One region of the Bacillus cereus group sp. N8 genome, then DNA from elsewhere that is predicted to be linked to it. Evidence: riboswitches for the same ligand, from Rfam matches in the RefSeq annotation. Region 1 holds a riboswitch; each other region holds the start of a gene.

Region 1 (3,220 bases):
GTGGGATTCAAATAATTGGTGAAACTTTAAAAAATGAAACTTGGAGTTGAGAAAATGAGAATTGGCGTTATTATGGGAGGAGTATCCTCTGAAAAACAAGTATCAATTATGACTGGGAATGAAATGATTGCACATTTAGATAAAAATAAGTATGAAATCGTTCCAATTACGTTAAATGAAAAAATGGATTTAATTGAAAAAGCGAAAGACATTGATTTTGCATTGCTAGCATTACACGGAAAATACGGAGAAGATGGTACAGTTCAAGGAACACTTGAGAGTTTAGGTATTCCATATAGCGGTAGCAATATGTTATCTAGCGGTATATGTATGGACAAAAATATTTCGAAAAAGATTTTGCGTTATGAAGGAGTAGAAACACCAGATTGGATTGAACTTACAAAAATGGAGGATCTAAAGCTTGATGATTTAGATAAGTTAGGATTTCCGTTAGTGGTAAAACCAAACTCTGGCGGCTCGAGTGTTGGCGTAAAGATCGTCAATGATAAAAATGAATTAATCTCAATGCTGGAAACTGTATTCGAATGGGATTCTGAAGTAGTAATTGAGAAGTATATAAAAGGTGACGAGATTACATGTTCAATTTTTGATGGTAAACAGTTACCTATCGTTTCAATTCGACATGCAGCTGAGTTTTTTGACTACAATGCAAAATACGATGATGTTAGTACAATTGAAGAAGTTATAGAACTTCCAGCTGAAGTACAGGAACGTGTAAATAAAGCGTCATTGGCATGTTATAAAGCATTAAAATGTAGTGTTTATGCAAGGGTTGATATGATGGTGAAGGATGGAATTCCATATGTAATGGAGGTTAATACATTACCAGGAATGACACAATCAAGTTTACTACCAAAAAGTGCAGATGCGGCTGGAATTAATTATAGTAAACTATTAGATATGATAATTGAAACTTCATTAAAAGTAAGGAAAGAAGAAGGTTTTTAAGATATTTGTACAATTAAAACTTTTGATAGTTCTACGAAGTATGCTATGATAATTGCAATACGACAACCAAATATTTATCCACTAGGGGGGCCTTTATAGGCTGAGATCAAATGGGAATTTGAGACTCTTAGTACCTGATCTGGTTAATACCAGCGTAGGGAAGTGGGAAGACAATCATAATTAACGAATAAATAAACATTGTCTATTTCACTTTCTTTACGCCTGTAAAGAAAGTTTTTTTATTTTACAGCTATAATAATTGTGGGTAAACACGTATGGTTTATAAATTATTGGAGGGATATAAATGACTTTTTCACAATCATTACGTAAAGAAGTAGATTCAATTTGGGAAGCTAGTTTTAATCATCCTTTTGTAAAAAAACTTGGCGAAGGAACGTTAGATTTAGCTAGTTTTCGCTATTATGTGCTTCAAGATTCATATTATTTAAGTCATTTTGCTAGAGTACAAACTTTAGGAGCGGCAAAGGCACTGGAATTAGAAACGACAGCTCGTATGGCACACCATGCTCAAAATACATACGAGGCAGAATTATCATTACATGAGAATTTTGCTAAGAAATTAGGGATTACAAAAGAAGAAAAAGATAATTTTATCCCTGCGCCAACTGCATATGCATATACATCTCATATGTATCGTGCAGCTTATGAAGGGCATTTAGGAGATATTATTGCAGCTATTTTACCTTGCTACTGGTTATATTATGAAATTGGTGAGCGTTTAAAAGAGTGTCAGCCAGAAGAACCAATTTATAACGAATGGATTTCTGCTTATGGATCTGATTGGTTCCGTACATTAGTTGAAGAGCAAATTACACGGTTAGATACTATCGCTGAACAAGTGACAGAGTCTGACCGCAAGCGTATGAAACAGCATTTCATTATTAGTAGTCAATATGAATATTCATTTTGGGAAATGGCTTATACTTTAGAAAAGTGGCCAGTGGATACAGATGTAAAAGATGTAATAAGATAAAGAAAAGAGGTATTGCTAATACGTATGTATGGACAATACTTTTTTTAGGTTTTTGTAAATCATAAATACAACACAAGCGCTTGGTATGGCGCTCAAGGCAGGCTTGTAGGTGGATGGTATGAAACTGACAAAAGAAGAACGCAAAGAGCTCACATACCAAATTGGCGATATTATCGAACAGAAATGTAGACGTTGTTATTATAACCGTACATCTAACGAATGTTTCAGTATCAATGAATGTAAGGAGTGCCCGACTGGTGAAGAATTACGCCAGTTGGGTAGATACCTTGATACGCAGCCGAGAAATCGTGGTGGAAAACGAAAAGATATACCCATTGGGCTTACTCCGGAGCGTGTACGCGAATTGAATTAACAAGGCATCCCAGATAAAGATATTAGCATTATGTATAATCGTAGCCCCTCTTATGTAGAGAAAATGAAACAACAATGGAAGCAAGCTGGTGTTTGGAAAGGACTAACTATTTATAGTTTAAACAAGCATTAATTAATTATACAAACAAAAAAAGAGCACTTTGTATAGGTGACATGATAGGGCGTGCGTAATGATCGAGATAATTACTTCCCGCATATTTATATGTTTTAAATAAAGGCCCTTTTCGTATAGATTGTTGTTTTTTTGCGATGAAAATAAGACCTTAGATTAAATCCAGGTCTTAAGTATTTATGAAAGCTTTCTTCGTATGGCGATATTAATCTTCAACACGATTTCCAAGTCCAAACAATCACCTAAATAAATGCACAAGGTAGAATCCGAAAATCAGCTTTATAAATATTTACTAAAATTCTATTTTTTGTGCACATTACCATTTAGAATATTCTTGCATTTTCTAATATTTCGTTTGATTTGCTGATTTTCAAAAAAATAAACCTCTGTACCTGCCCAAATAAAAACCCAACACACAATGCTTAATACTCCTGCAACATAGGCATGAGTGCTTGAAAGTTTCAAGAATATTAACCCAACAATAATACCAAGCACAAACAAAACAATAGCCTTTTTGACATTTCTCGAATATGTATATTCCTCTTCGTTCAAGAGGTTAGAAAAAGTGTTAAATGTGGCAGTCTTCAATGACTTTTCGTCAAAATCATTCTGACTTAAAAAAAATATTTCTACTTCTTTTCTTTTGCCACTGTGCAGTTTTGACAAAATAAAATCTTCAAGGTCAGAGCTTAGGTGAACATCATCTGAGCTATAATATCTTGAAAACGGAGTATCAGTTTCATCTAAATAGA
Region 2 (3,220 bases), on a different contig from region 1:
GATGTTGCCCGTATGAATGACCTGTATTTCCCATATGACCGACTAATTGTCCAGCTCGCACCTGATCCCCAACTTGTACGGCACGATCCTTCATATGAGCATAAACTGTTGTATATAACTTTCCATTTATTTGATGGGCGACGAACACGACATTGCCATAGCTAGCCGAATAATAAGATTTCACAACTTTACCTGCAGCAGCAGCTTGAATAGAGATGTCGCCTTGTGCTGCAATATCTATACCATAATGCATTTGTTCCCAGCGCATATCAAAAGTTGAGCTAATTCTTCCTTGAGTTGGAAATTTGAAAACAGCTGGAATTGATGAAGGTTGAGCTGTTTTAGTTTGTGATTGATTTTGATGTTGCACTATATAATGTTTTGCTACATATCCGTATCCTGTGCCAAAACGAATTTTATACCAAGTACCTACCGTTTCTACTACTTGTACTTGTGTACCATTTTGTAGCGAGCCAAGTAGAGTGCTACTTGTACTAGCCTTGCTACGTACATTTAATTTTGGTGTTGCAACAGTATAAGAAGGTGAACCTTGTACAGTTACACCTTTTACTAGAGGTGTGGATCCATTAGATACAAAGTATTTTTGTACGTACCCAATTTGACCGTTATGTAATATTTTGTACCAATCCCCTTGTTCACCTTGAATGGTAATGAATTGACCATTTGGTAATATATCTAGAATAGAAGACCCTGTATTAGGTTCAGAACGAACGTTTAATGCGTTTGCATTTACGATATATTGATTCTTTGATTGAACATTTTTTTTGAATAGAATTGCATCTTTTTTTATGTAGCCTGTTTTGTTGTTAACAGATACTTTATACCAATCTTGAGTTGTCTCAAGAATAGTAACCGGGCTATTAAATCGAATGTTTTCAATTATTGCACTGTCTGCATGGTTATTTTGATGTAGTGCAACGTTGTCAATTTTTACATATCCAGTTTTTACTTTAGATGGTTGCGTAGCAGCAGCTGTTTGTATATCGGATTCTCCCATAGAAGGAAGTAAAGAAGCAATTGCGATAGTAGTGGCTGTTAAAGCAGTAGTTTTCATATTCATGTAATAAAGACCTCCTCTAGTTGTATAGTTGTAATTTTATTATAGTATAAAGATATAATATATTGGTCGTATTCACATAAATGTAATATGAAATCAATAAAAATAATGTTAGAAGAGAGGTTCGTATATAAATATTGTATATATCATTTGTGGGATCGCATTTATATTTATTTAACACATTATTGTCTAATTAATAATTAAGAAAATTAAAACAGTTGATGATGTCTTATTACGGTGTTATACTGACAGTGATAATTTTATAGTTTGCTAGGAGAGCTGGTGTTGCCAGCTGAGAGTAGGCCGTAAGCCTTTGATCCTTTTCATTACCTGATCTAGATTATGCTAGCGTAGGGAAGCAATTCGGACACTAACAATGAGTCCCCGTTTCTTTGCGTATAGAAACGGGGCTTTTTTATTTGAAAATTTCATATTGAAACCACTAGGGGTGCTTGATGTGCTGAGAGAGGAATAATCCTTAACCCTTACAGACCTGATCTAGGTAATACTAGCGAAGGGAAGTGGACAACGAATAAATGTATAATTTTATTTGCTGTAACCACTTCTTATATAGAAGTGGTTTTTTATTTAGATACGTATATCGGAAGGGGATAGAGAAATGAAATTTTGCGATAGATTATTAGAAACTGTGCAACCTGTTTGGGAGAAAAGTCATAATCATCCGTTTGTAGTAGGTATGGGGGATGGCACGCTAGAAAAAGATAAATTTCAGTATTATATTATTCAAGATTATTTATATTTGTTAGATTATGCAAAGTTATATGCGATTGGTGTTGTAAAAGCAACGAATCCACAAGTAATGGGAAAGTTTGCTGAACAAATTGATGGAATTTTAAATGGAGAAATGACAATCCATAAACAGTATGCAAAAAGACTTGGTATTTCTGTACGAGAGATGGAATCTGCAAAACCATCTGCTAAAAATTTAGCTTATACAAATTACATGATGTCTGTATCTCAAAATGGCACACTTGCGGAATTAATAGCAGCACTTCTACCATGTATGTGGAGTTATTGGGAGATTGGAAAGCGTTTAAACGATATTCCTGGAGCAAGAGATCATGAGTTCTTTGGTGAATGGATTCAAGGATATAGTTCTGAAGAATACGGTAATCTTTGTATTTGGTTAATAGATTTATTAAATGAAATGGCAATTGGAAAGTCAGAGAAAGAGCTAGACCGATTAGAGGAAATTTTCTTATATTCCAGCCGATTTGAATATTTATTCTGGGATATGTCCTATCGTAAGGAGATGTGGGGTTTTGAGGAGCAAGAACATACTACAGTTTCATAATGTTTCTTTTCATTATGATGAGAAACCAATCATCGATGAATTAAATGCTTCTATACAAGAGAAAGAGTTTGTAAGCATTATCGGACCAAGTGGCTGCGGGAAAAGTACTTTATTTCGCCTTATTACGGGGTTAGAAGAAGCAAGTGCTGGACAAATAGAGCTGACAGAAACAAAGAGTCACCCTGTAGGATATATGCCTCAAAAAGATATGCTTTTGCCGTGGAGAACAATTATTGAAAATGCTGCGTTACCTTTAGAGTGCCAAGGTGTGCAGAAGAAAGAAGCGCAAGTAAAAGCGAAAGAACTGTTACATAAATTTGGGTTACAAGGATACGAGGCGAAATATCCGAAAGATTTATCTGGTGGTATGAGACAACGTGTATCTTTTATCCGAACTTTATTAACGGGCGGGGAGATATTATTGTTAGATGAACCGTTTAGCGCATTGGACGCTTTAACGAAGGCATCTTTGCAAGAATGGTTATTTGAACAATGGAAAGAGTGGGAAAAAACAATTTTATTTATCACTCATGATGTTGAAGAGGCGTTGTTTCTTTCTAATCGAATTTTCGTTGTAGAAAATCAACCGATAGCAACTTTAACTGAGCGAATTGTGCCGCTTGATCGTAACCGAACACGAAAGGATTTATATAGGCCTGAAGTATTGGCGCTTAAAGATGAGATCCTTAGTATGTTACAAAGGCAGGTACTTGTATGATGAACCGTTTGAAAGAATTAGTTCCTGCTCTTACACTTTCTAGTATTTTACTCATTATGTGGGAAGTGGGGGCAAGAATTGTAGATGAGATGTACATTTTACCGTCACC
Region 3 (3,220 bases), on a different contig from region 1:
ATCTGTCGTTAACGGCCCAAGTGTATAGAACGGCGCGCCCTGACAAATATCAAGCTCTTTCTCCATATTCTCTTTAATTAAATGCATCGGTACATGCCCAGGTCCTTCAATCATAACTTGCACATCATGTCTCCAAGCAATTTTCGTCAACTCACCAAGTGTTTCAAGCTCAGAGAATTGCGCTTCGTCATTTGCATCTGCAATCGAACCTGGGCGTAATCCATCTCCAAGAGAGAACGAAACATCGTACTGCTTCATAATTTCACAAATCTCTTCAAAATGAGTATATAGGAAGTTTTCTTTATGATGGAATAAACACCACTGCGCCATAATCGAACCACCACGCGAAACAATACCTGTCGTACGCTTTGCAGTAATTGGAATGTAGCGAAGTAATACGCCGGCGTGAATCGTAAAGTAATCAACGCCTTGCTCCGCTTGCTCAATTAACGTATCACGATACACTTCCCACGTTAAATCCTCTGCAATTCCGTTTACTTTTTCAAGCGCTTGATAAATGGGCACAGTTCCAACTGGTACAGGAGCATTACGAATAATCCACTCACGTGTTGTATGAATGTTTTTACCTGTAGATAAATCCATAATCGTATCTGCACCCCAGCGAGTCGCCCACGTCATCTTCTCTACTTCTTCTGCAATAGAAGAAGATACGGCAGAGTTTCCAATATTCGCATTTACCTTCACATGGAAATTACGTCCGATAATCATCGGTTCTGCTTCCGGATGGTTAATATTCGCTGGTAAAATCGCGCGACCTTCCGCGATTTCCTTACGAACAAATTCAGGCTCTATCCCTTCACGAATCGCAACATATTCCATCTCAGACGTAATAACGCCATTACGTGCATAATGCATTTGCGTAACATTTGCACCTTGCTTTGCTCTAAGCGGCTGGCGATCCATTTGCGGGAAAACAGGTGTATGTTTCGAAGCCACTTTCACACCGTCATCCTCTGGTTTCACTTCACGTCCTTCGTATGCTTCTACATCTCCGCGCTCCAGGGTCCAAGAATGACGCGGCGTTGGAATCCCCTTTTCCAGCTCCACTTTATAGGCAGGATCTGTATAAGGTCCACTCGTATCATACACACGGATTGGCGGATTTGGGACACCGTTCGTTTCGCTTTGTGCAATCTCGCGCATCGGTACCTTCATACCTTCACGCGGTCCATCCACATATACTTTCTTACTTCCTGGTAAACTCGATTTCAATTCAATTTGCTCAGCTGAAACAGATTGTTTCATAACTTTTGTTGCCCCCCTGTACGTGACAAGGACGAGATATGGCCAGCGTATGCCAAAATAAAAAGAGCCAGGTCCATAAAAAAACAAGGACCTGGCTCATAAAGGCATAATTATGTAAAGCCGTTAACTTCCCTACGCTGGTACGAGCCAGATCAGGTCCAAAGGGTTAAGAAGTTCACGCGCTTCTCTCTCAGCCTACGCATACGTTAGGCACCCCTAGTTTATCACTGATTTAATTTTCAATACTTTCCCATCATACACGATAATCTGAAAAATGCAAAGTCTATTTCTTTTGCTGTTTAAGGAATCATCCAAGTTAAATAATAAGCCTGTACATAAGTCATAATCCCAACAATAATTACGAAGAATAAACTATGCTTCACTGTAAAGCGGAACAGATCTGATTCTTTCCCAGCAAGACCAACTGCCGCACAAGCGATTGCAATCGATTGCGGAGAAATCATTTTACCTGTTACACCGCCCGTTGTATTTGCTGCAACGAGAAGCACTTCAGGCACGCCAATTTGCTGTGCTGTAATTGCTTGTAAATTCGAGAACAGTGCGTTCGCTGACGTATCTGATCCTGTTAAGAATACGCCGATCCAGCCTAGGAATGGTGAGAAGAACGGGAATAACCCGCCAGTTCCTGCTAGTGCTAACGCTAATGTAGAAGATAAACCCGAATAGTTTGCGATAAATGCGAATCCTAATACGAATCCGATAGATAGAATTGGCATTTTTAGTTCGTTTAACGTTTCTTTAAATGTTGCTACTGCATCTTTTGCACTCATTTTTAAAATAAAGATAGAAATGATACATGCAATTAAAATCGCTGTTCCAGTTGCTGATAAAATATCTAATTTCAGGACTGCTTCATAAGGCGTTGGCTTATTTACTATCGGCTCTGCTTTCATTACTAAATTGTGCAATCCTGGAATTTCAAACTTAACTACAAGGCTTTCTAAAGCCCCTCCTGGAGCGAATAACGCCTTAAAGAAACTTTGGCTCCAAATCACAACCATCACCGTTAAAATAATGAACGGAGACCATGCTTTTACTACTTTTCCTACTGTTAGTTTCGGCATAGATGTCGCAGCCGTTGCTGCTACTTCACTATTTGCTTGTTTAGACTGATAGATTTCTTTCGGCTGCCAAACTTTTAAGAAGAGCGATAAACTTACTAAACTTACAAGTGCCGATGTAATATCCGGAAGTTCTGGCCCTAAGAATGTCGCTGTAATAAACTGCGTAATTGCAAATGAACTACCCGCTACAAATAGAGCAGGCCATGTTTGTCTTACCCCTTTAAATCCATCCATTAAAAATACGATAAAGAACGGAACAAATAATGATAAGAACGGTAATTGATGTCCAGCCATTTGTCCGATTTTATGCGGATCAATACCAGTTACTTGTCCAGCTACTGTAATCGGAATTCCCATCGCTCCGAATGCTACTGGTGCAGTATTTGCGATCAAACAAAGACCAGCCGCATATAAAGGATTTAAGCCAAGACCTGCAAGAAGCGCTGCCGTAATCGCTACTGGTGCACCAAATCCTGCTGCTCCTTCTAAAAATGCTCCAAATGAAAAACCGATCAAAATAACAAGTAAACGATGGTCATTCGTAATTGATAATACAGATGCACGAATAACATCAAATTGACCTGTTTTCACGGAAATTTTATATAAAAATACTGACATAATAATAATCCACGCAATTGGCCATAATCCGTATAAGAAACCGTATCCGGTCGCTGCCATTGCCATTGTGAATGGCATTTTATAAGCGAATAAAGCCACTAAAATTGTAAGTACAACTGTAATAAATCCTGCCACATACCCCTTCATGCGGAAAACTGCTAAAGCTAAGAAAAAAAAGATAATCGGAATAAGTGCGACCGCTGCAGAAACCCAAATATTCCCGAACGGATCATAAACTTGTGTCCATGTGT

The links. Region 1 has a riboswitch for thiamine pyrophosphate ahead of tenA (thiaminase II). Riboswitches for the same ligand answer to the same signal wherever they lie in the genome.
Positions count from the first base shown of each region.
Region 2: another riboswitch for thiamine pyrophosphate. It lies ahead of tenA (thiaminase II); the one in region 1 lies ahead of tenA (thiaminase II).
Region 3: another riboswitch for thiamine pyrophosphate. It lies ahead of thiC (phosphomethylpyrimidine synthase ThiC); the one in region 1 lies ahead of tenA (thiaminase II).

Region 1 is NZ_JAEHBK010000022.1:8,342-11,561, forward strand. Features, by position in the region: gene pdxR (MocR-like pyridoxine biosynthesis transcription factor PdxR) at 1-50, shown strand, start outside; gene ddlB (D-alanine--D-alanine ligase) at 55-969, shown strand; TPP riboswitch at 1,043-1,147, shown strand; gene tenA (thiaminase II) at 1,274-1,963, shown strand; partial or broken gene JDS80_RS23130 (hypothetical protein) at 2,082-2,468, shown strand; gene JDS80_RS23135 (hypothetical protein) at 2,769-3,220, opposite strand, start outside.
Region 2 is NZ_JAEHBK010000020.1:4,026-7,245, forward strand. Features, by position in the region: gene JDS80_RS22380 (SH3 domain-containing protein) at 1-1,081, opposite strand, end outside; TPP riboswitch at 1,341-1,452, shown strand; TPP riboswitch at 1,513-1,615, shown strand; gene tenA (thiaminase II) at 1,698-2,393, shown strand; gene JDS80_RS22390 (ABC transporter ATP-binding protein) at 2,362-3,111, shown strand; gene JDS80_RS22395 (ABC transporter permease) at 3,111-3,220, shown strand, end outside.
Region 3 is NZ_JAEHBK010000029.1:27,015-30,234, reverse strand. Features, by position in the region: gene thiC (phosphomethylpyrimidine synthase ThiC) at 1-1,266, opposite strand, end outside; TPP riboswitch at 1,379-1,494, opposite strand; gene lldP (L-lactate permease) at 1,566-3,220, opposite strand, start outside.